3 regions of the Shewanella sp. KX20019 genome follow, and region 2 is predicted to be linked to each of the others. Evidence: predicted binding sites of a transcription regulator. Region 2 holds the regulator's gene; each other region holds the start of a gene.
The links. Region 2 encodes MetJ, which represses methionine synthesis genes. Its sites were predicted from a motif close to TAGACGTCTAGACGTCTA; they were not measured.

Region 1 (8,189 bases), 160 kb from region 2:
ACCCTCGAAAGCATGGGCTTTGAAGTCGACACAGTGAAAAGTGGCGCTCAAGCAGTAGCGCGGTGTAAGACCCGCCAGTATCCACTTGCGTTGATCGACTGGCTAATGCCTGAGATGAATGGCTTAGAGGCGTCTGCAGCGATCATTGAAAACAGTGACACCCCGCCCAAGATATTGATCGTCTCTGCCCATGCAAATACTGATTTAACAGAGCATATCAATGATATGGATATCGCGGGCTATATTACTAAACCTATCAGTGCCTCGCGTTTGCTTGATGGCATCATGTCGTCGCTGAGTAAAAATGGCACTATGCCAGTGCGTCGTAAGGGCGTAGATATTAGTCAGGCGTTATTGAAGCAGCTAAAAGGTAAACGCGTTTTATTAGTTGAAGACAACGAAATGAATCAAGAGGTTGCTACTGAGTTTCTAGAGCAAGTTGGAATCGTTTTATCGATAGCCGAGAATGGCCAAGTGGCATTAGAGAAGCTGGCGACACAACCATTCGATCTGGTGCTAATGGATTGTCAAATGCCAGTTATGGACGGTTATCAAGCGACTCAAGCATTGCGTAAAATACCAGAACTTGCAGCACTGCCAGTGATAGCGATGACAGCCAATGCAATGGCAGGAGATAAAGATACATGCCTGCGTGTGGGGATGAATGACCATATCGCTAAACCGATAGAGATTTCATTGTTATATTCCACTCTACTGACGTATTTGGGTGATGGCGAGCAGCCACGGTTAGATACCACAATAGAGGGCGCTATAACCGAAGGCGATGTGCCATTTTGGCCACAACATTCAGAGTTAGACGTCGATAAAGGTTTACAGTTAGTACAGAATTCAGTTCGGCTTTATAAGCGAATTTTGGAGCGTTTTTATACAAGCCAAATGCATACGGCTGAGCAGATTGAGCTAGCAATAAGCCAAGGTAAAACAGACGACGCCATCCGCTATGCACACACCTTAAAAGGGGTGTCTGGTAACTTATGTGCCCCTAGGTTAATTGAGGTCGCTAAAGCAATCGAAACTAAGCTAATGGTTGCTGGCGACGCCGATATCGTAGCTGAATTAGCTGAATTAACCACACTTATTGCAGTTATTTGTGAAGCTATATCTGAATGGATGTCGCAGCTTCCTCACCATGGTGAGTTAACCGAACAAGATGACGCAAAGCAAACTTTATCAGACGTTGAGCTGGCAGAAGCGGCAGCGCTACTGTTAAGCATGTTGGAAGATGCCGACTCTGATGCGGTTGAAAAAATGGATGAGATTAAAGGTCGCGTGGCTGCTGACATTTGGCACCAAATGAGTCCTGCCGTGGCAATGGTTCACAGTTATCAGTTCGATGATGCCGCAGGGCTTATTAAAAAGATATTCGATTTGTAGGTAGATGATAGTGCCTGAATGGTGACTTTAAGGTTATTTTCTTTGCTTAGTTTGGTTATCTCAAGCATGTAATGACGCGCGGTCTATAATTGCTAATGACTGCTCTGTCTTTATTAAAAAAGTGAATAAGCCATGAAAAAAATCGCAATTATTCAGGAGTCACCTTATGTTCTTGATAAAGAACGTACTATAGAGAAAGCTGTAGATCTCATCAACTTAGTATCATCTAAAGGTGCTGAACTTATCGTTTTCCCAGAGGCGTTTATATCTGGATACCCCGCCTGGATTTGGAGGTTGAGGCCTGGCGGTGACTGGGGGATCAGTGAAGAACTACATATACGGCTGCTTAAAAATGCGATCGACCTGTCTTCTGATGAGCTAAAACCCATGCTAGAAGCCGCTAAAGATAACGGCGTTACTGTCGTTTGTGGTATTAACGAACGAGATAATGCCAATAGCCAATCGACAATTTATAACTCGGCTATAACGATCAATACTCAAGGTCAAATTATCAATATTCATCGTAAGCTAATGCCCACTAATCCGGAACGTATGGTATGGGGCTTTGGCGATGGTCATGGGCTAAATGTTATTGATACCCCTGTCGGGAGAATTGGTAGCTTAATTTGTTGGGAAAGCTATATGCCACTAGCGAGGTACTCTCTCTATTCGCAAGGTATCGAAATTTATATTGCGCCAACCTACGACAGTGGTGAGGAGTGGGTTGGCACGATGCAGCATATCGCTAGGGAGGGTAAGTGCTGGGTTATATCTTGTGGAGTTGCTTTAGAAAGAAAAGATCTCCCTGAGGATTTTCCAAATTTGGATGGACTTTACCCTGCTGATGAAGAGTGGATTAATCCGGGGGGATCTCTGGTTGTGTCGCCAACAGGAGAGATCGTGGCTGGACCATTATCTAAAGAGAAGGACTGTTTAGTGGTGGATATTGATGTTGAATTAGCTTCACACTCCAAACGTGCACTGGATGTAGCTGGTCACTACTCCAGGCCGGATATATTTAAACTACATGTTGATAGATCCCGACAGTTTTCGACGCAATTCAATAACAAAAATTAAGCGCTTGCTCGTGTAACTCACCAGCTGATTTAAAGCTGACTATACTTGATGAATCAGTTGTGATTTTGGCCTAAAAGGAGGCTCTGATTCATGGATAAAGCCACCATTCTCGTTGTGGATGATACCCCGGGTAACATCGATATTTTGGTTGGGATCTTGAGTAGTGATCACAAGATAAAGGTGGCCATTGATGGCCCCAAAGCGCTGGCATTAGCTCATAAAAATCCGCCAGACATCATATTACTTGATGTGATGATGCCAGGAATGAATGGCTATGAGGTGTGTGAGCGTTTAAAGAAAGATCCGCTCACCAGTCATATCCCGGTTATTTTTGTGACCGCATTGGCCGATACCGCAGATGAAGCTCAAGGGTTTGCACTTGGTGCCGTCGATTACATCACTAAGCCTGTTAGTGCGCCTGTGGTGCAAGCTCGAGTCAAAACTCACCTTGCTCTTTATGATCAAAAACGCCTGCTAGAACAGGAGGTAAAAGCGCGTACTAAGGAACTTGAAGATACCCGGTTTGAGATTATTAGACGTCTTGGTCGAGCAGCAGAGTATAAGGATAATGAAACCGGGCTGCATGTCGTGAGGATGAGTCACTATGCGCGCTTGTTAGCAATCAAAACAGGCCTACCAGACAAGTACTGCGATCTTATCTATAACGCTGCACCAATGCATGATATTGGTAAGATAGGCACTCCAGATTCGATTTTGAAAAAACCTGCTAAGTTAGATAAACCTGAATGGAAAGAGATGCAGCGACACGCTGAAATTGGTGCCGAAATCATTGGCGAGCATAAAGACCCATTACTTGAAATGGCAAAGCGTATCGCACTTAGTCACCATGAAAAGTGGGATGGTAGTGGCTATCCTCATGGCATTGCGGGAAGCGATATTCCCATTGAAGGGCGGATCGTGGCAATCGCCGATGTGTTTGATGCATTAACCTCTGTCAGACCCTATAAAAAGGCGTGGACAGTGGCTGATACCATGGATCTTATCGACAGTGAATCCGGTAAACATTTTGACCCACAATTAGTGGAAAATTTTAAAGCCATTATTAACGATGTAACTATGATCCGCGATCAGCATCATGAAACCTAATTGGCCAACGGTTTTCATCATCCATAAAAAAGGCGCTCTAAGCGCCTTTTTTATGGAGAAGGCAGAAAGTTAATCACTCTCTTCTAATGAATAAGGTAGGGCAATGATGCTGAGTTGTGATGTATCATCACCTGCGATCCTAAGCGTGGCATCGAGTGGGGTGTCATTGGCTAAAACTGCAGTCAGTAGCAGCTGCTGGTCGCGTTGAACACTTTCAATGATGGTACCAGCACGGCGAAATTCAGCCCCATCTTCTAATGCGATCTCTAACTGGCTTTCAGCGCTTAACTCGGCCGATACAGTGCCTGACACAATATAGAGTGCACGCTTGTTGCCACCGCGGTACTTCATTCTAGCGATCGTTTCTTGGCCCATGTAGCAGCCTTTGTTAAAGCTGATGCCATTGAGCGCTTGTAGGTTACACATCTGCGGCACAAATTTAGCATTATGCGCAGCGCCGATATTGGGGTAGCCCGCCAATATTTCCAGCTCTTGCCATGCAGTTGCATCAACAATTACAGCGTCGTTCAGTTTATTGAAGTCCGCTACACTTGCTTGCTCAATTATGACAATAAAGCGGCCTGCATCTTGGATTATCATGCCATTGTCGATGAGGGTTATTTCATCGTTTAAGGTGCCAAACTGCTCAGTTAACCAGCTTGCAGCTTGTTCGCCAGCAACACCTAACAGTAGCCAGTCGTCACTGACATCATTGAGATCGGCTTTGCTAAATACGGCATACTTTTGTAACTGCGGCAGATCTAATGCCAAGGTTTGCTTTGGCATCATCATAAATAGGGTGTCACCTTTGGCAAAGGTTCTAAAGGTGGCAAGCATCTTCCCTTTAGGATCGCAATGTGCGCCCCAGCGCCATTGATTATCTTCAAGTGAACTGATATCAGTAGTGACTTGACCATGAATAAAGCTGCGGCCTTGTTCGCCCGTTACCGAGATTAAACCGAAATGAGATAACTGGGACACAATAAGGGAGGGCTGTTGTCCGTTTAAAGGCCAGTTAGGCTGAGAAGTTGACAGGGTCATTAGCAAGTCCAAGAGTTAAACCAGAAGAGCGATGATTGTAACGCTAATCATAGGCTGCGAAAAGTTGCATACCGCAAGTTTATTGAAACTACACCTAAACCCTCCCAAAAGGCGCAATCCGCTATCTTGAGATCGTTTGGATATAAAGCCGCACAATATTAAATTGTACGGCCTTAGATTATCTACCAAGTTTTATAGCAACTGATTAGGGCTTAGTGAAGCAGTCGAGTTCTAATGGTGCCTTCAATCGCTTGCATTTCGCAGAGCGCTTCATCGGCTTTATCTGAGTCAACCTCCATCACAACGTAACCAATTTCAGCGGTTGTTTGTAGATACTGGGCCGCGATGTTGATGCCTTTCTCTGCAAATGCCAAGTTGATTTGGATCAGGATCCCTGGTCTGTTACGGTGAATATGTAATAGACGTGAAGTCCCTGAATGCTGCGCTAAAGATACCTCTGGGAAGTTAACGGCCGTCATGGTTGAACCATTGTCAGAGTATTTCGCCAGTTTGCCGGCTACTTCAATACCTATGTTCTCTTGCGCTTCAGCGGTGCTACCACCAACATGAGGCGTCAATATTACATTATCTAGTCCACGCAGAGGGCTGACAAACTCGTCGTTATTCGACTTAGGCTCAACAGGGAATACGTCAATTGCCGCGCCTGAAAGGTGATCCTCTTTGAGCGCAGCAGCTAATGCAGCAATATCGACTACGGTGCCACGTGAAGCGTTAATCAAAATACTGCCTTTGCGCATACAAGCAAGCTCTGCATGAGCAATCATCTCTTTGGTATGTGGCGTCTCTGGCACATGTAAACTGACTACATCAGCAAGCGATAGCAGCTGCTCCATTGAATGTACCTGCTGTGCATTCCCGAGAGGCAACTTGTCTTCAATGTCGAAAAAGATAACGCGCATGCCTAAGGTTTCAGCAAGAATACCAAGCTGGGTACCGATATGGCCGTAACCGATAACACCCAGTGTTTTTCCGCGTGCCTCATAACTTCCTGCTGCACTTTTCAGCCAGCCGCCTCGATGAGCCATCGCGTTGCGCTGAGGTATTCCACGCAGCAACATGATGATCTCACCCAATACTAATTCAGCTACACTTCGAGTATTGGAGAAAGGCGCATTGAAGACGGGCACGCCAAGTTTTTCAGCCGCAGCTAAACTCACTTGGTTGGTGCCAATACAGAAACAACCAATACCGACCAGTTTTTCAGCTTGATTTAATACAGCTTCAGTCAGTTGGGTACGGGAGCGAATACCGACAAAATGCGCATCTTGAATCGAACTGACTAGAGCCTCTTCACTCAATGCTGCTTTGTGATACTCAATGTTGGTATAACCCGCTCGTTCGAATACATCTACTGCAGATTGGTGGACGCCTTCCAACAGCAGGATTTTGATCTTATCCTTGTCCAGCGAATGTTTCGCCATGATTTATGTACCCTTTTGGTTTATTAGTATTTTGTATACCTTACATCACAGTAGAGACGACTAAACTCAACTGTTCGGCTAGTTTCGGTATAGACTGTCAATCAAGAAACAAAGTAGCACTTTTTTTACTCGGTGTAGAGGGCTAGATGGCTAAAGTGTTTATTCTAAATTTAGAACAATATCTTATATGGGAGAGATATTTTGAATAAAAGCGTTTCATGGCTAGTGATCTATTTTGTGGTGCTGCTTTGGTCTGCCATAGAGCCAAAAGATCAGTTCACTTGGTTTTTAGAGGTTTTACCGGCATTAATAGCATTGCCACTGCTGGCTTTTACGCGTAAAGGTTTTCCATTAACGAGCTTGGCTTATGTGCTGATCCTTATTCATTGTGTGATCTTAATGGTCGGCGGGCACTACACCTATGCCGAAGTGCCTCTGTTTGACTGGATAGCTGAATGGACAGGTAGCAGCCGCAATAACTACGATAAAGTAGGCCATCTTGCGCAAGGGTTTATTCCGGTTATTCTGGCCAGAGAGATATTTATCCGCTTAAGTGTCATCAAAGTTGGCGCTTGGTGTCACTTTCTGGCTGTTTGTTTTGCGTTGGCGTTTTCAGCATTTTATGAGCTTATTGAGTGGTGGGTGGCCGAGCTTACAGGCGAGGATGCCGAAGCATTTCTCGGTACTCAAGGTTATGTTTGGGATACACAGTCTGACATGGCGATGGCGCTAGTAGGGGCGATTGCGGCGATAGTATTATTGAGCCGGTACCATGATAAGTTGATCGCGATTAAGCTCAAATCGTAGGTTTATCTGAAAATAATAGTTTAATACTCTATTTTTTGCGTCAATATTAGTCATTGTACTGTTTTTTAATGCGTAATTTTCATCACGCATGCTTTATTACTAAGCCAACTCTAGGTAGACTGGCTTAGTCTGCTTTTATATTGCATTGTTTTTAAATGTAATGACGAAATAATATTGAATGGACTAAGTGAAACTTTTCAGGGAGAGAAGTGATGGATAATATGGATAGTATTGATGAAGTGGTATTTCTTCATCAGGTGACAGCACCTTGCCATCTGGCCATGCTTGCAGAATCAATTGGCTTGAAGACGCGAGTGATTTCAGACATCGAGCAGCTGGAGTCCAGCGCTCATAGCCGCAGTTTCTATCTTATTTCGCAACAAGGTGCAGCAGTGGACTGTAACGGCATTCCTTTAGTTGCATCTCAACTTGTTAAACATGTCCCCGTCGCACTTTATGACGTGGTAGTAGATTCTTTAGATGAAGAGTCTGCGCTGTTATTGGGGATCAGAGGTCTTTTATTTGCAGAGCAGCGAATGGACTTGCAGGTTACAGGCTTGCGAAAAGTCCTAGCCGATGAACTTTGGTATAATAGAACATTGATAAGCCGCGTGTTTCGTCAGTTAGTGAGTCAAATCGACACGCCTCTGCAGTTATCCGTCGAAGGTTCGGAATCATTTAAGCTATTAACTCGTCGAGAAAAAACCATCATTCAGTTGGTTTCTAGTGGAGCCCGCAATAAAGAGATTGCTCAAGATTTGTGCATAAGTGAACACACCGTTAAGGCACATATCTCATCCGTTTTTAGAAAAACCCAATCACGCAACCGTGTCGAACTGTTGCGCTGGGCTCAAACTTACCAAAGTCATTTTGAGCTCTGTTCTTAGGAAGAGAGCTTTTGGAAAGGTGCCCGAAATATAGTCCCGCTTGAAAGACTAAATCATTAACATTCGTGTCGCCGGGATTGAAAAACAGTGCTGGGCACAAACCTATCAGAGCCACTTCGAACTCTGTTCTTAGCTCTAGCATGCTGCCCTTTGAAAGACGCAATCATCAAGATTTGCGTCGACTTTTTGTCATTCGCGGCTATTTTTTTATCTTTATAAAAAGCCTTTCTCAAGCTTTTTAGTGGGTTTTGCTGACTGTTTTTAGTTTGTAGTAGCCGATTTACAATTTAAATTTAGTTTTTTATAAAAAAAGCCCCCTTAATTCTCACATCATTTTATGCAAAAAACACCCATCTCTGTTCTTGCTTAAGTGCATGATTTTTACTGCCTAAAACCATTATGTTTACACCCTGTTCTCTCGGGTGGTCAGTGG
Region 2 (8,189 bases):
CGGGCCAAAATAAGCAATTTACGCTGCATATCTCGACCCGATAAATCATCGCGCGGATCCGGCTCAGTGATCCCCAGCCCCCGTGCTTCAACCACGAGCTCTGAAAAGGGTTTAGCCGCATCATAATTTTCAAATAACCAACACAAGGTACCTGAGAATATGCCGCCTACGGCTTCAATACTATCACCACTGTTATGCAGATCATTAATGGCATGCTGTACCGGCAGCCCGGCTCCACAACTGGCGTTATAACGCCAAAACAAGCGACGATTACCCAGCTGTAACTTTAACTCGCGATAAAAAGGCAATGGCCCAGAACCTGCGAGCTTATTGGCACTGACAACATGAATACCGCGGGCAAAAAACTCCGGATATTGCAGAGTTAGATCTGCACTGGCACTAATATCAAGCGCGACAACTTCATCACACTCAAGCCCTTGTAGCTCTTCAAACAAGTGACCGTACTGCCAAGGCGATGCATCTCGCTCAAATACCGCCTTCCATGAATCCAGTGCAATCCCCGTATCGCTAACTAGCGCTTTGCGAGAGCTAACGAGCCCGACAAGGTCAACACTGGCCTCAAGCTCTTTATTTAAAGCTGCTCTGGCACCGTTAAATAGCTCTATCCAAGCTTCACCTATGTTACCTACCCCCAAGAGCAATACGCCAATACGCTTGCGTGGGCCTGCACAGCGACGATGTACTTTCTGAGTCAACAGGTTTACCTGTGATTGGGGTACTAACGTCACTAAGCTCATGCCGTCATTAAACAGCGGACGAGCATTACGGCTGAGTAATCTGGCAAAACCGCGGCGATAAAGATCCGCATCGGCACTGACTAACGCTACAAGACCATAATCGTCTCTAATTTTAAGATCCGTAATGCCTAACGCTTCACTATTAGCATCGAGCAGCGCTTGCACTTGCTTTTGATTCTCTAAAGTAACGGTGAGTTCAACGCGCTTTTTCCCAAGCGACCAATGCGCTAGGGGGTATAATCCCGAATCAGTTAACAAATTGAGCAATGTAGAGAAAGCGCCATCCAACTGAATATTAAACAGTGATACGCTGTTGAGATTGGTCACGACGGGCGCACTAGCAGAGGAGCTTTTAGGCGCAATTAAGGTAAAGTCGGTATGTGACGCATAGCTTGAGCGTACAGCAAGGCTCACGTCAGTATCAAACAGCGGCTGCAGGGTACGGTTGTGCAGTACAGGCGAGCCTAAATGTGCCAGACGATTAGCCTCGTCTAATGATAAGCTGCTCAGTAGCTTAGCATCGTTAATCTTATTAGGATCTGCGTTAAATACACCTTCAACATCAGTCCAAATTGTTACCCGCTCAATATCCGCTAAGCTAGCAATGAGCGTAGCACTAAAGTCGGAGCCATTTCGGCCTAATAATAAAGTGTCACCCTTGTCATTGGCACAGATAAAACCAGTGATAATCAGCCGTTCATTGGGGTGGGCTTCAATCAGGGTTTGCACTCTTTGACGAGAGTCTTGCAAGCGGATCTGCGGCACAGCGCCTTCATCGGCAATCAGCAAGGTACGCGCATCCACATCAGACGCTGCCACACTTGACTCTCGCAATAAAGCTGCCAGCAAGCGTGATGACCAACGCTCACCAAAACTAACCACTTGGCTACTTTGGTAATCGTTGATAGGTGCTAATGATAACAAGCTGATCAGCTGCGCTTTATCGTTTGACAGGCGCTCTCTTAACGATCGAGCTTGCTCATTCGACAGTAACTGCTCTATCAGTCTTTGTTGAAAACTAATCAGCGTTTGTAACTCTTCTTGCCACAACTGCTTTGTGGTGCTCAGTTCCAGCAATCGATATAGAAAGTTAGTGCTTTTTCCTGCCGCAGAAACCACCACAAGATCGTCACTGTGACCATGAGTCAGGAGAATATGTGCAACGCGACGATAGCAGTCTGCGTCAGCTAAACTGGAGCCACCAAATTTATGTAAGTGACAACGTGCCATCTTAAACCCCTTTAATTAACAAGCGACAGCTGCATTGAGTGCAGCTTCAATATCGGCAACAAGATCATCAGCATCTTCGATACCAACAGAAAGACGGATTAAGGTGTCTTTAACCCCTGCTTGAGCACGTGCTTCAGGATCCATCGCTCGATGCGTCATGGTCGCAGGCACTGCCACTAGACTCTCTACTCCTCCGAGGCTTTCTGCAACAGAGAAATAATTAAGATTTTTTAAGAAAGCGACTAATTGCTCTTCACCGCCTCTTAATTCAAAGCTGAGCATCGCACCGAAGCCTTTTTGCTGCTTAGCAGCAATTTCATGACCAGGGTGATCTTTAAGCCCTGGGTAGTAAACTTTTTCTACTGCGCGATGACGGGTAAGAGTATCAAGGATCCGCTGCGCATTCGCCTGATGTTCGCGAATTCTTACCGCAAGTGTTCGAATTCCGCGCAATGTAAGATAACTATCGAATGCACCGCCCGTCAGACCTAAAGTATTTGACCACCAATGCAACAACTCGCCCAGCTCAGCGTCTTTCGCCACCACAGCACCACCGACGACATCACTGTGGCCATTGATATATTTGGTGGTCGAATGAATCACGATATCGGCACCAAGTAGTAAGGGTTGTTGCAAGATTGGTGACAGGAAAGTGTTATCAACGACCACGAGTGCACCCACTTCGTGGCTAGCAGCACTTATTGCTTCAATATCAACAACCCGTAACAGTGGATTTGACGGCGTTTCTAGCCACACCATTTTAGGCTTTCTAGCAATGGCTATAGCCAATGCCGCTGTATCGGTTTGGTCAACGACCTCAAGTTTGAACTGACCTTTCTTCGCCAGATTGACAAATAAACGATAACTACCACCATAACAATCATGAGGTACCACCAACAGGTCATCGGGACCAAGTAAACTAGTCACTAAAGTTATGGCTGCCATTCCAGTACAAGTCACTACCCCTGTACAACCTTTTTCGAGTTCAGCGATAGCATCGCCTAAGATTGAACGAGTGGGGTTGCCTGAGCGGCTATAATCGAAATCTCTAGGATTTTTGTGACCATCAAAAGAATAGTTTGTAGAAAGATAGATCGGAGGTACAACCGCACCATGTTGGCTATCGGACTCGATGCCTTGGCGCACAGCTACAGTGGCTAGTTTACGCTCGGTCATGTACTACTCCTCTTGCTAGATTTTCTTATTAGGGATGTCTGGACGTCTAAATGTACCTAAGCAATTCACCCTAGTCAATCACTTTTGGCCGTTTAGACGTCCAAGCATTTAGAAATCTATTTGCATTTGTCATAAAATAGAGGCAATAATTTGACTGTGCTGCATAAGGGGTTAAAATCTGCCCCGAATTTAAAAATTACAGGTGAGTCAATGACTGAGTGGAACGGCGATTATATCAGCCCATATGCTGAACACGGAAAAAAGAATGAGCAAGTAAAAAAAATTACTGTCTCTATTCCTTTGAAAGTACTCAAGGTGCTTACCGATGAGCGTACACGCCGCCAAGTGAATAACTTACGTCATGCCACCAATAGCGAATTACTCTGTGAGGCGTTTCTACACGCTTACACAGGACAACCGCTGCCAAATGATGGTGATCTTTCAAAAGATAAGCCTGATAGCATGCCTGCGGAAGTTAAACGCTTGATGGATGAGATGGGCATTGAGTGGGAAGAGCTAGAGTAGACAGGCTAAGTATGTGCAAACAAGGACCGCTATAGCGGTCCTTGTTTGCTTTCGTTCGCGAAAAAAGATCCACAGGTAGCTAAATGCTAGACCCAAACACGCTTATTTTCGCCTCTATCATTATATTTTGTGGTGCATTAACACAGAGTCTAATTGGCTTTGGTTTAGCTATCATCGCCAGTCCACTGTTATATATTATCGAACCCTCGCTAGTGCCAGCATCAGTCATTATGATGGGTTTCTCTACGGCCGTATTAACGCTTTTTAGAGAGCGTGGGCAGCTTGAGTTCAATGGGTTGCAATATGCGCTACTGGGGCGCATTCCGGGTGGGATCTTAGGCGCTATGCTTATATTGATAGCCCCTCAGCCTATTCTAGGGCTGGCAATAGCCCTTACCGTGGCGATCGCCGTTGGCTTTAGCTTGCTGAAGTTTAATATTTCGGTTAACCGTTTAAGCCTGTTTATTGCAGGGGTTCTCTCTGGCATTTTTGGCAACATTGCTGCCATAGGTGGACCACCGCTGGCGATATTGCTCGCAGGTAAAGATGCCGGTCAATTTAGAGCGGCCCTATCAGCCTTCTTCATATTTAGTTCTATGATTGCATTGGCCATTTTAGGATTTGCAGGGCTATTAAAGCCTGAACATTTGTGGGCATCATTAATGCTATTGCCCTCTGTAATATTGGGTTATGCAGTTGCCGGTAGATTGGTCGGTAGAGTCGATAAACAAAAAACCAGAGTTTTTACTCTGGTCTTATGTAGTTTCAGTGCACTTATCTTAACAGTTAAGTCGATTATCGAACTTAGTTAACCTAACGCTCAAGTAAACCATGTTTAGAAGTGATATGAGGTTTGTAGCACCCCACCTATCGCTTCATCACTGCCAAACATCCCTGTAAAGTCTAAGAAAAATGACTCACCAAAGGCAAAACCAGAACCAATAGAATAGATGTTCGCCGTTGAATCTTTCATGTCATGGCGATAACCAACACGCAATGACATCCAGTCAAACGCCCGCACTTCACCGCCTAGGCGCCAATACTGCGTGCCATCGAGCTCTTTAAACTTCTTGTTTTCAATCAAATCAACATCGGTTGTTACCGTCAAGATACTCCAGTCATAAGCAACACCTGCGGTCACCAAAGGCTCAACGCGATAGGTGAACTTCTGCCCTTCAACTTCAATGGTATCGACATCTTGGCTAATAAGGTTACGACCTGACAAACCAAATACCAAACCATTGATTGGCTCAATAGCCACACCGACATCGATATTAAAACTGGTTTCATCGTTACGGTATTCAACATCATCAAAGTCACTGGCAGAAAAATTATTCGCGCTAGCAATATAGTTGTACGTATCGATGCGCTGGAACTTTGGTGATATACCTACCGAGATAGGCATATTGACAATAGAGAGCGGGAAACTTAACGCTATTCCTAAATCAGATACAGCCCCTCCAATCACTTGGCCATTTGAGGCTAAGTCGGTCACTGCTGGCGGATTATTTACATCTAAGTCTGTAAGCGCATCGATATCCGATTGGGCAATGTTAGCGACACCAACGGCGTTCACGTAACTTTTGTAGAAAATAGCCATTGGCATTCTTTGATGTGGAATCGCCACGCTAAAACCAAGACCGGCACTGGCGTACGCAGACGTACCTTTCAGCGATTCTAAATCGAGGATCAAATCATCTCGGTAAACATCAATATCGCCACTGTTACCCGCATCAATAGCAGCGGCCAAGCCATCATATGAATCAATAAGAGAGTCAAATTTATCAATCATATTGTCGCTGTCGGCCATATCAATACCGAGCACCGGCATCAATAAAACAGCTGAATTATCTTTGTGTGCATTTAAACCGAGCAATGCTGGGTTAACAAAAGCAGCCCCCTCATTATTAGACGAGGCAACACCAGCGCCGCCCATTGCATCACTACGGGCCTCATAATACTCTTGGCCTGAATAGGCAAAAAAGCTGGGGATTAGTGCGCATAATAGCGCTAGTTTACGTAGTTTCATCCATTCCGCCCTTTTTATGTCCTTAACGCTTTAACACCAATACGGTCCAAATCGAAAAAAGGTCTTATACCAATCAATATAAGTAGTTGATCTACTCAGAGTGTTTGTTGGCGAACTAATTCAAGGCGAATGAATGACATAATGATTATTCCCTTATGAGTTCATTTAACGTAGAAGTAGGAAGCCAAAAACCCTCTTTACAGACGAGTTTTAGCGTTTCTGATGCTGTGTTAACGAGCTTAAACGTAGAATAACTATGCTCTTCACTCGTTGCCTTGCCTCAGAATCGCTAAACTCTCGCTGAGCGATCAAATCTTTATACTGATTGGTATTAATTATTTTTTTCTTATCAAGAGTTATTCTAAGCCAAAAAAAACAACTAAGGGATAAAATTTTAACCTTAAAACTACATTTTTATTACCAAAGTATCGCCCCAGTATTTAAATATGTTCAACCACTTGCAGCAAAGGGCGATTTTTACAGGCTTTGTCACTCATTAAGCAACGATACCAATCATTTAATTAGTGCGGTGCTCTCGTCTAAATTGCGACGGACGCTTACCAAATAAGCGCCGAAACTGACGGCTGAAATAGCTGTGGTCGTAAAGTAAAATCTCTAAAGTAACTTTTATGACGTAGTACTCCTCTGGAGCGCCTATCCATCAGTATTCTACTCGTCGATTCACTGGTAAGTAACCAAAGGCTCATATGACGCCCCTTCCTATCTAATTAGCTGAAGGGAGTTTTAGTGCCATAAATCCAGTGACAACACTGAATAAAATTGTCTATATTAAAAGCGAAACTATTGGATAGATCGCTGAGTCTAATTAATAGGTTAGTCTTCCATCTAACCAAACCAATAAGCTTTTAGAGATAGGAGCAACTATGCATCTAATCATGAAGTCTCAGTTTGACGAGCTTCGCCTTAACGATGAATATGAATACAGCACCAATGATAGAGGCGGTAAAAAGGTCGTTAAGATCTATAAAGACGGTGATCTCATAGCCAAAAAGATCAGCATCAAGAATTCAGTGCAATACTTCGGTGTTACCGGTATCGAAGAGCTACTTGAGGCCTAAGTATTTAGCCATGGGGCTGGCGTAGTTCTGCCAGTCTGCACGTCGAGCTTGGATAGACAGGCTCTCAACAAGTGCTTAGATTCCAGGTCAGAAGTTTTGATGAAGCAAAGTATGACAATCGAATATTCGATAACGCCCATTTAAGGGGCTGATAATTGTTTGCTAAAACAAGTGACGAAGGAGCAAAAACCAACTGTTGTTTGTCCTTTTGAGTGACTTGCTATGCCGAATGCCACTTATTTAGGTTTTTCCTCATGAGCAAGCATTGACATGTATTTTGTAAATCGTCTTTGTCTAGTTTCGGGTTTCTTTGCACTTGTTAAGCCGTAAGCGATAACATAACGGCTCGATTTATTAAGAGTTTCAAAAAACTGTTTTACGATCGGCTGATTTTCTAGTGCGGCTATGAAATCTGCGGGCACTTCCATTTGGCTTACCACATAAGCGTTTTCCCAACGACCGTCAGCTTTCGCGGCACGAACATGCACAAGCCCAGATACCTTCATTCGGTCTTCGTTAATCAAACGTTCAACATGCTCAGTGTTTCTTTTAGACCAGTTGCTTCGTGCTGTTCTGGGAGTTATGCGTTGAAGATAGGCTTGATCATCAATTGACTTTTTCACACCGTCAATCCAACCCCAGCACAAAATCTCTATCACTACATCATTCCAAGTGACACTTTGAATCCCAGTATTTATCTTAAATATCTTTACCCACAACTCACTTTCAGTTGCGTGATTCACCTTTAGCCACTCGCCGAGATCTTTCGGTGTTGCAAATGTCATGATTCTCGATGGATCTGGTTCAGGCATCTAATTAGATTCTCTTCGGCATAACGCCAACCCAAGCCGCAACGTGCTGGCGTGGGTTTTGCGCTTTTTTTTGCAAAAAATGCGACAGTGTTAGCTGTCGGACTTTGGGTTGGCGTTATGTGGCGTTGCTTATACGCCCATCAGACCAACAAACCACTTAGGCCAATACCACCCAAAATACATTGCGCTAACAATAGATATTGATATTGGACGTAAATCCTTAAACCATAAAGCAGTAACTAAACCAATTAAACTAGACCACCCCAAGGCATAGCGATTGAAAATAAAAAGCCAACTGGCATTAAATATAACATATCGACAAAATCATTAATTGGGCGCCAATTGATATTGGGTTCTGGTATGTAGTTATATTCCCAATATAGCATTGATAAAATGGAAACGACTACAGCAAAAAGACAACTACCTGTAAGCCATCGAAGCAGAATTTTTTTCTGTTAACTCTGAACTCCATTTACTACCTTGAGAAACGAACAAACTTAGCCACCCGTTGATAATCAATAACATAACTAGCTTTCTAGCTGATATCAATACTCAGCATCTTTGCCGCGTTCAGCCCGAA
Region 3 (8,189 bases), 720 kb from region 2:
CTGTTGTAGTGGAATATCTGCGGTAAGTAACAGAAAGGTGAAGTCGTCAATTTTTCGGCAATTATGGGACTGCTGAAACATTCTGTTGCTGCAAATGTCGCTTAGCGCTTGCTAAATGCTTTCTGGCGCGTAAAACTGCGCATAAGAAATCATATTTACGATGTAAACCAACACACTTGGAAGGTTAAATTTGGACCATTTTATTTGGAATGTAGATCCTGTAGCGATTAGCTTTATGGGGCTTAAAGTACATTGGTACGGCATATTGTTTGCGCTGGCTATCGCCTCAGGTTTTCAGGTAATGAAGCGCATATATGTGCGAGAAAAGCTACCAGTGGAGTCGTTGGATAACTTACTGATGTATTGTGTGGTGGGTATTATTGTTGGGGCGCGTTTAGCGCACTGCCTCTTTTACGATCCAGCCTATTACCTTAGCAACCCACTTAAGATATTTGCCATATGGGAAGGGGGACTTGCAAGCCATGGTGGTGGTGTCGGTGCTATCTTGGCACTCTATTATTACCAGCGTCAGGTTAAGCTGCCGTTCCTGTTTCTACTCGACCGCTTGGCGATAGCAACTGCCATTTTTGGCTTCTTTGTACGCATGGCCAACTTCGTTAATTCAGAGATCTTGGGATTGCCAACAAACGCGCCGTGGGGAATTATATTTGAGCGAATTGATATGCTGCCTCGTCATCCTGCACAGCTCTATGAAGCGATTGCGTATTTATCCATATTCCTATTGTTATGGGCTATTTATAAACTGACAGAGATGAAACAGAAGCATGGTGCTATCTTTGGTTTGTTCTTGGTTTTAGTCTTTAGTGCGCGATTTGCTATCGAGATGGTTAAGGTCAAGCAAGCTGTGTATGCCGATGCATGGACATTTAGTGCCGGGCAGCTACTGAGTATTCCGTTTCTGTTGGTGGGTGTTGTGCTATTAGTTCTACCCTATGTGCGCAAAGCCAAAACGGGTTAAATAGAGCAACAGTCCAATAGGCAATAGAAATTGAGCAATAAAAAAACCGCTAGCGCGATGCGCTAGCGGTTTTTTTTATTTAAGCCGCTTAAACAGCGTTTAGAAAGGCAGAGTAAAACCTATGGTTGCTGTGCGGCCCATGCCTTTAAAGTAGCGGGTGTCTTTACCCACTGTTTGTGAGTAGTAAGTGTAATAGTCTTCATTAAGCAGGTTTTGAATACCAATGCTTAGGGTGCCGTCGTAGACTGGGATTGCGACAGATGCATCGACGGTGGTGTAGCCATCAAAATTGGCATACACATCGTTATCAGCGTTTTCGAAGTCTTTATCCATATAGAAGTTTGCTTGTATACGTGTGGAGATGTCGTTGTCGAAATTATGTGTCCAGAACAGGTTAATACGGTTTGGTGAGATATTGGCACCGTCTAAATCAGTATCGACGCTTTGATCGTCATTGGAATCATATTCACCATTTTGAATGGCAATATTAACGCCTACATCATCATGATCGCCTAGATAGGCTGTGATGTTTGACTCGATCCCTTCGATAACACTCTTTTCGCGTTTAATAACGAAAGAACCGCTACCATCGCCTTTATCGACCATGCGTGCGCCGTAATCACTTGAAGAGCGGTAATAGGCTATTTTTGCGGAGAAGTATTCACCTTGGTAATCAGCACCAAATTCAATATTATCGGTAATAATAGGATCTAATGCTAAGGTATCCTCAATGCTTGGATTTGCACCTTGGAAATTGTCGCCATCACGTAGCACACGGCCGACATCGGGCATACCAAAGCCTTGGTTGAAGCTGGTGTATACTCGCAGTGAAGAGTTTACTTTGTAAGAGGCGCCGATATTAAATAGTGTTTCAGTAAAATCAGGGCTGCCGCCTTCAATGTGCTTGTCACCATAACCATAAAGTGTTTTATAGTCATCGACATTGAGCTTGGCGTATTCATAACGCATACCGCCAGATAGCGTTAGATTGTCGATGATGTCGTAATCTATCTGAGCGAAAGGTGCAATGTTGTCGTAGGTACTTTCTGGTACCCAAGATGCGCCGCTGACAACCATATCTTGTTCTGTGGTATCACGGAAAACATCTAAACCGTAGGCAATGCTAACACCTGAGTTAGCGATATCTGTTGCAAGCATCGAGGCTTTCATGCCCCACTTAACTGACTTATTACGCGATTGTTCATAATAGAGTGACTCGCCATTACTGCCAGTGCCACATACGGTGACTTGATCGCTGCCTTCCATGCTCGGATCGTAGAAATCAGCCCAACAGCCACCGCCATAAACAGCTTCAAAGTTTTGATTGAAAAATTGTAGGTTTAACTGTTGGCCGGCAATGTTTTGATGGGTGTAAGTTAGGCTCGTGGTGGTGACTTGATTGTTCGCCGCTTCCCATGGTTGCTCTTGTTCAATAGCACCGGTTGGAATGTCATTTTCTTTATCGCCTTTAACGGCCATATAGTCACCATTATTTTCCATGTTGTAATGGTTGACCATTAGCTCAAGGCGCGACTCATCGAAATTGTGACCTAACTTAATAAAGAAATCCGCACTCTGGCTGTCCATCGACTCACCTTGAGTGGTATCAACACCAATCATGTCGTCGTTTGCATCGTAGTAAACGCCATTATTGCGGTAACTGACTGACCCAATCATATCTAAATTTTCAGATTCACCTGAAAACGCATAGCTAGTACCAAAACTAATCCCATCACCATCAAGGCTGTTAGGGACGGTGACATCGAAACTAACCTGATGCTCATTATCGCCAGTCGGTTTTTTGGTAATGTAGTTGATGATACCGCCTTGTGCGCCAAGACCATGCATCGCATTTGCACCATGAATGATCTCAATTCGAGCGATCATCGCTGGGTCGATAGTTTGACCAGAGCGTCCGCCACTGCGTAGCGGGTTTGACTGTGGTACGCCATCAATCATGATCAGTGGTGCTCTACCGCGTAATGTTTCACCGGTATTGCTCATTTTTTGACGGCTTGGAGAGAAGCTAGGCGCTAAGTTACCTATGATGGTTGAGAGATCCCTAGTGGTTCTAAACTGCTCTTCGAGCATATCTTGACTGATGATAGTCACAGTATTTGGGATAGAACTAACCGGTTTGTCCATTCTACTGGCGGTCACGGTAATGACTTCAATATCTTCATCTTGAGCTTGAGCGATATTGGGAAGAAGTGCAGCTGAGATAGAAAGCGCAACTAAGGAGGTCTTAAACTTCATGATAGATCCCGTTTACGTGGCGACACTATAGTAAATCAAGCTAATCCTTTGGCGAAGCAATCCCTGTAAGTGTGTTAGCCACTTTTTATAAATGATAATGATTATTGTTGGCGGCAGTATGTCGAAGCGTATTTGTTGAGTCTATGAAAAGTTCAACCTGTTTAATGCAAATGATAAGAGTTGTGATTTAGATCAACGAATAATGTGGTGTTGCTCATGTTTTAGTCAATATTAACTATTCACTGATACATTAAGCTGGTCATCGCGTTTTCTATCCCCAGTTCACGATTACAGGTGCTTATGATAAAGCGGTAATTATATCCATTCTGTTTTAGTTACTTTGTCGCTATGCTGTCGATAGACTGATTTAAGATTAAGGCGGAACTTGCGATATGAGACATAAACTACTCCTGCTAATGCTGCCATGTTTGCTGCTTTTACAATCGTGCCAAGAGGCGAATATTGCGCCTTTGTCGGCAAACGCCACCGTTGTTGCATTCGGCGATAGCTTAACCGCAGGTGTTGGAGCATCACGGCAGCATGACTATCCCAGTCAGCTTGCCGTTTTAAGTGGTCTAAACGTGATTAATGCTGGCGTGTCGGGAGAGACGACCACTGAGGGTGCAAAGAGATTGCCGACAGTGTTAGCAAAATACTCTCCAGAACTGCTCATTTTGCTTGAGGGGGGTAATGATTTTCTAAGAAATCAGCCTAAAGCGGGCACTAAAGCAAATTTAGCGGCAATGATTGAACAAGCTCAATCGCGAGGAGTGACAGTATTACTCATTGCGGTGCCGCAAAAAAGTTTGTTTCTGTCACCATCGCCCATTTATGCTGAGTTGGCCGAGGAGTACCAGATAGTATTGATTGAGGACGCCCTTAGCGAGCTACTGAAAACTGCGAGTATGAAATCTGATGCAATTCACCTCAATGATAGCGGCTACCTAGGACTTGCCAACGCCATATTGGCAAAGATAAGGTAAGGATAATGTATGCAAAGTGTGAGATGGTAAGTAGTGTTATCGATTTTAAATAGCTAAAATACTCAATATAAATTTCGATTTATGCTCAGGGGTAAATGAATTTTGGTGTATTGCTCCGTGATACTCCTGAAGTGGAGCTTTATTACTTGGGGTTGGATCTTTAAGCACTCTTTCTTTGGATTGCTGTTAGAATCACAGAACTATTAACTTGCGAAATTAAATGCGCAAAAGATGGCCGAAACTTGCTAAGCTAGTGGCAGAGGGGCAGGCCCCAAATGCCAATGGTTAATCGTTTTGAGCTGATTGCGCATATAGATAAATTCAATAAAAGGTTTAACGCTTCAAATGACAGATCTTGAGCAGCAGGTATTTACTCAAGTACGCGCTATTATCGGCAATGAAGAGCAGGTAATCGGCCGTAGGGGGATACTAATCCCGTTAAAAAAAGCCATCATTGCTGATGGTGATATCCGCAATGTGATTGACATTGTCTCATCAGATCCGGCGCTATCGGCACATTTATTGTGGCGCAGCAGCACGGCTAACCAGATCACGGCTCAATCAGTAAAGAATCGTTCATTGAAAGATGCTTTGGTGAGACTGGGGCAGGTGAATATTTACCGCTATGCATTTACCTTTTATTTGAAAGAAAGATTAGATGAGTTACCAGAACCCTATAAGAAGTTAATTCATGGCTACTGGGCACTAACGGAAGCTATCGCAGCTGACGCTGTCGATAGTCTCCATCAAATGAATAGTTTTGATATCAGTCCTGATGAAGTGCAAACACTGGCATTGTTTAGCGTATTTGGTGACATCATAGCGTTGACTGCTTTTGCTTATTTAAATAATGATAATGATGAGCCGTATTCGCTTAGCGTGCTTAAAGCGGTTATTGAAAACCAGCAACAAACGTTGACAATGGAAGCCTTTGAATCTTTGGGGCTCGATGAAGAGTTACGTGATGAGTTTTTAATAGCGCATAATTTACGTCAAACACATAATGCTGCGTCGCCCGGACTTGTTCTTAGGCGCACGCTCGCCAAAAGAAAGCTATTGCTACGACCGCTGTAACTTAAAAAAAGCCTGCTCGAAGCAGGCTTTTTAGTGGTTAAATTGGCTCGTTTATCTTTTGTTTAGAGATCCCTTCCTTTGCCACCATCTCTAGCCAGTGCTGCGCTAAGCGTGCATTGGGCCCATTTCTGCGGTAAGCCCCAAACAAAGGCCTTTTCACCCCCTCTGGACCGAGCTTGATACTGACTAAGTTTAAGCCATGACTTTCACTAATCGACCAGTTTGGCAGTGCCGCAATGCCGTCTTTGCATGCGATGCGCTGTAGTAACATCATTGTTAGGTCGCACTTGATCACCGGCCCCGCTTGAATACCGGCTGGCTCCATGAAATGACGATAAATGTCTAAACGTTCTAGCGACACCGGATAACTTAAAATAGCCAAGTTTTCTAGCTGTTTTGGTGTGACGTATTGCTGTGTCGCAAGCGGGTGATCGCTTGCGACAACAAGCCGCACTTCAAAGTCAAAAAGATGCTGATAAGCAATTGCTTGCCCCGGTACCGGATCTGACGTTAACACCACATCAAGTTCGCCTAACTCAAGCGCATTGAGAGAGTCGAAAAGATGGCGGCTAGAGAGGTCTAGATCAGCGAGCGGATACTCCTGTCTGAATTGTTCAATAACAGGCATTAACCAGCGAAAGCAGCTGTGGCATTCTATACCGACACCTAGTTTATTATCACCCTCTTCAAGTCCTTTTTTAAGGTCAAATTCCGTCTCAATGACTTTAGGTAAAATATCTTCAGCAAGGTTTAGCAATCTAGCCCCCTCTTGTGTGAAAGAGAGGGGCTTACTCTTACGCACGAAAATGGATGAATTAATCCTTGTTTCAAGTTCCTTGATCTGATGAGACAGTGCCGACTGTGTGACAAAGCGTTTCTTGGCAGCCCCTGCAAGGCTGCCACTTTCCTTTAGGGCAACTAATGTACGTAAATGTCTAAGCTCTATCATTTTATCCTCACATGAAGTTTTCTCATGTTGCTCTTGAATTCATTTCGATTGCGATGAAAGAGACTATCACAATAAACTTCTAGACGTCCAGACTTCCATATCGAGACTGAAATAATGAAATTCAGATGGACGGGTGTCTGAATTTTACTCATCTTAACACTAAAGGGTATACAATATGCAATTAAATAGTTTGGGTTTTCCTAGAATAGGTCGTTTACGTGAATTAAAGTTTGCAGTTGAAAAGTATTGGAGAGGGGAGAGTAGTCAAGCTGAACTAGTTGATATTGCCAAGGAATTACGTGAAAAACATTGGCGCTGGCAGGCCGATTCTGGTGTGTCATTAGTCCCCGTGGGAGATTTTGCATATTATGATCAGGTGTTAACATTAACTGCAACTTTAGACGTAATCCCAGCGCGTCATCGTGGTGTAAATGGTATCGACCTAGACACTTTGTTTAGAGTGGGGCGTGGCCGAGCTCCCACTGGAAAAGATGCCCCTGCTGCAGAAATGACAAAATATTTTAATACTAATTACCACTATATCGTGCCAGAACTTACTGAAACTCAGCAGTTTGGCATCGGCTATGAGCAGATATTCGAAGAGGTCGAAGAAGCACAAGCGTTAGGTTATCAAGCTAAACCTGTATTGCTTGGGCCTGTTTCGTTTCTTTATTTAGCCAAAACGGTCGATAGTGAGTTTGATAAACTGTCGTTACTTCCACAATTGCTCACTGCTTACAGTCAAATATTGGCCCGCTTTGCGGCGCAAGGTGTAGAGTGGGTGCAGTTAGATGAACCGATTTTAGCGCTTGAGTTAGACACAAACTGGGCTGATGCGATAGCGACTGCGTATCAAGCATTATCGAGCAGCGAGGTGAGTATTTTACTCGCAAGCTATTACGGCAGTATTGAGCATCACCATGCTTTAGTAGCAGCGTTACCCGTTGCAGGTTTACACCTCGACCTTGTGACTGCGCCTGAGCAGTTAGCGCCTTTTGTAGCCACATTAGGGGCAACGCAGGTGCTATCTGCGGGGGTGATTAATGGCCGCAATGTATGGGCGGCAGATCTGGACAATATTGCTGCATCAATCGCTAGCGTCGCCAATGATCTTAAACAACGATTCTGGTTAGCGCCTTCATGTTCACTATTGCATAGCCCTGTCGATTTAGATGTGGAAACTAAATTAGCCCCAGAGCTGAAACTGCAACTTTCTTTTGCCAAACAGAAACTAACAGAACTGAGCAAGCTTAAACTGCTGTTAACCGAGCCTAGTTCATCGCAAAGCCTTGAGATTGTTAAAGAGTGTGAGGCACGCAGAACTGCTCGAGCAAAGGCCGCTAATAAAGAGGTTATCGAAAGAGTAGCCGCGTTAAGTGTTGATGATTATCAACGTGATGATGAGTTCAGCGTACGTCAAACAGCACAACGGCAGAAATATAAATTGCCACTATTACCGATGACGACCATTGGCAGCTTTCCACAAACCCCTGCTATTCGTGGCTTACGTAGTCGCTGGCGTAAAGGCGAAATTACACTAGAAAACTACAATGAGCAATTACGTCAAGTCACCAGAGATACGGTTGAACGGCAGTTAAAACTCGGTATCGATGTGTTAGTGCATGGCGAGGCTGAACGAAATGACATGGTGGAATACTTTGGCGAGCAGTTGGATGGCGTCGGCTTTACGCAGTTTGGTTGGGTGCAAAGCTATGGCTCTCGCTGTGTTAAGCCGCCGCTTATCTATGGTGATGTGTCACGCCCAAGTGCAATGACGGTAGAGTGGGCTGAATTTGCCCAAAGTCTGACGGAAAAACCGGTCAAAGGGATGCTAACGGGTCCTGTTACCATCCTACATTGGTCATTTGCCCGTGAAGATATTAGCCGTGAACAGATAGCGACCCAGATTGGTTTAGCTATTCGTGACGAAGTGGTCGACCTGCAAAAT

Region 1: a site for MetJ is predicted at 6,198-6,215, ahead of serA (phosphoglycerate dehydrogenase). Genes of this name have one in related genera too.
Region 3: a site for MetJ is predicted at 6,314-6,331, ahead of metE (5-methyltetrahydropteroyltriglutamate--homocysteine S-methyltransferase). Genes of this name have one in related genera too.

What each region holds. Positions count from the first base shown of each region.
Region 1 is NZ_CP068437.1:743,399-751,587, forward strand. Features, by position in the region: gene JK628_RS03270 (PAS domain S-box protein) at 1-1,395, shown strand, start outside; gene JK628_RS03275 (carbon-nitrogen hydrolase family protein) at 1,528-2,472, shown strand; gene JK628_RS03280 (HD domain-containing phosphohydrolase) at 2,563-3,579, shown strand; gene ygfZ (tRNA-modifying protein YgfZ) at 3,649-4,620, opposite strand; gene serA (phosphoglycerate dehydrogenase) at 4,833-6,062, opposite strand; gene JK628_RS03295 (DUF2238 domain-containing protein) at 6,264-6,869, shown strand; gene JK628_RS03300 (helix-turn-helix transcriptional regulator) at 7,091-7,756, shown strand.
Region 2 is NZ_CP068437.1:581,583-589,771, reverse strand. Features, by position in the region: gene JK628_RS02540 (bifunctional aspartate kinase/homoserine dehydrogenase II) at 1-1,988, opposite strand, end outside; gene metB (cystathionine gamma-synthase) at 2,004-3,164, opposite strand; gene metJ (met regulon transcriptional regulator MetJ) at 3,375-3,689, shown strand; gene JK628_RS02525 (sulfite exporter TauE/SafE family protein) at 3,773-4,501, shown strand; gene JK628_RS02520 (conjugal transfer protein TraF) at 4,525-5,718, opposite strand; gene JK628_RS02510 (hypothetical protein) at 6,603-6,797, shown strand; gene JK628_RS02505 (YdeI/OmpD-associated family protein) at 7,034-7,609, opposite strand.
Region 3 is NZ_CP068437.1:1,297,304-1,305,492, forward strand. Features, by position in the region: gene lgt (prolipoprotein diacylglyceryl transferase) at 191-979, shown strand; gene JK628_RS05705 (TonB-dependent receptor) at 1,079-3,235, opposite strand; gene JK628_RS05710 (arylesterase) at 3,628-4,218, shown strand; gene JK628_RS05715 (HDOD domain-containing protein) at 4,564-5,292, shown strand; gene JK628_RS05720 (LysR substrate-binding domain-containing protein) at 5,330-6,241, opposite strand; gene metE (5-methyltetrahydropteroyltriglutamate--homocysteine S-methyltransferase) at 6,417-8,189, shown strand, end outside.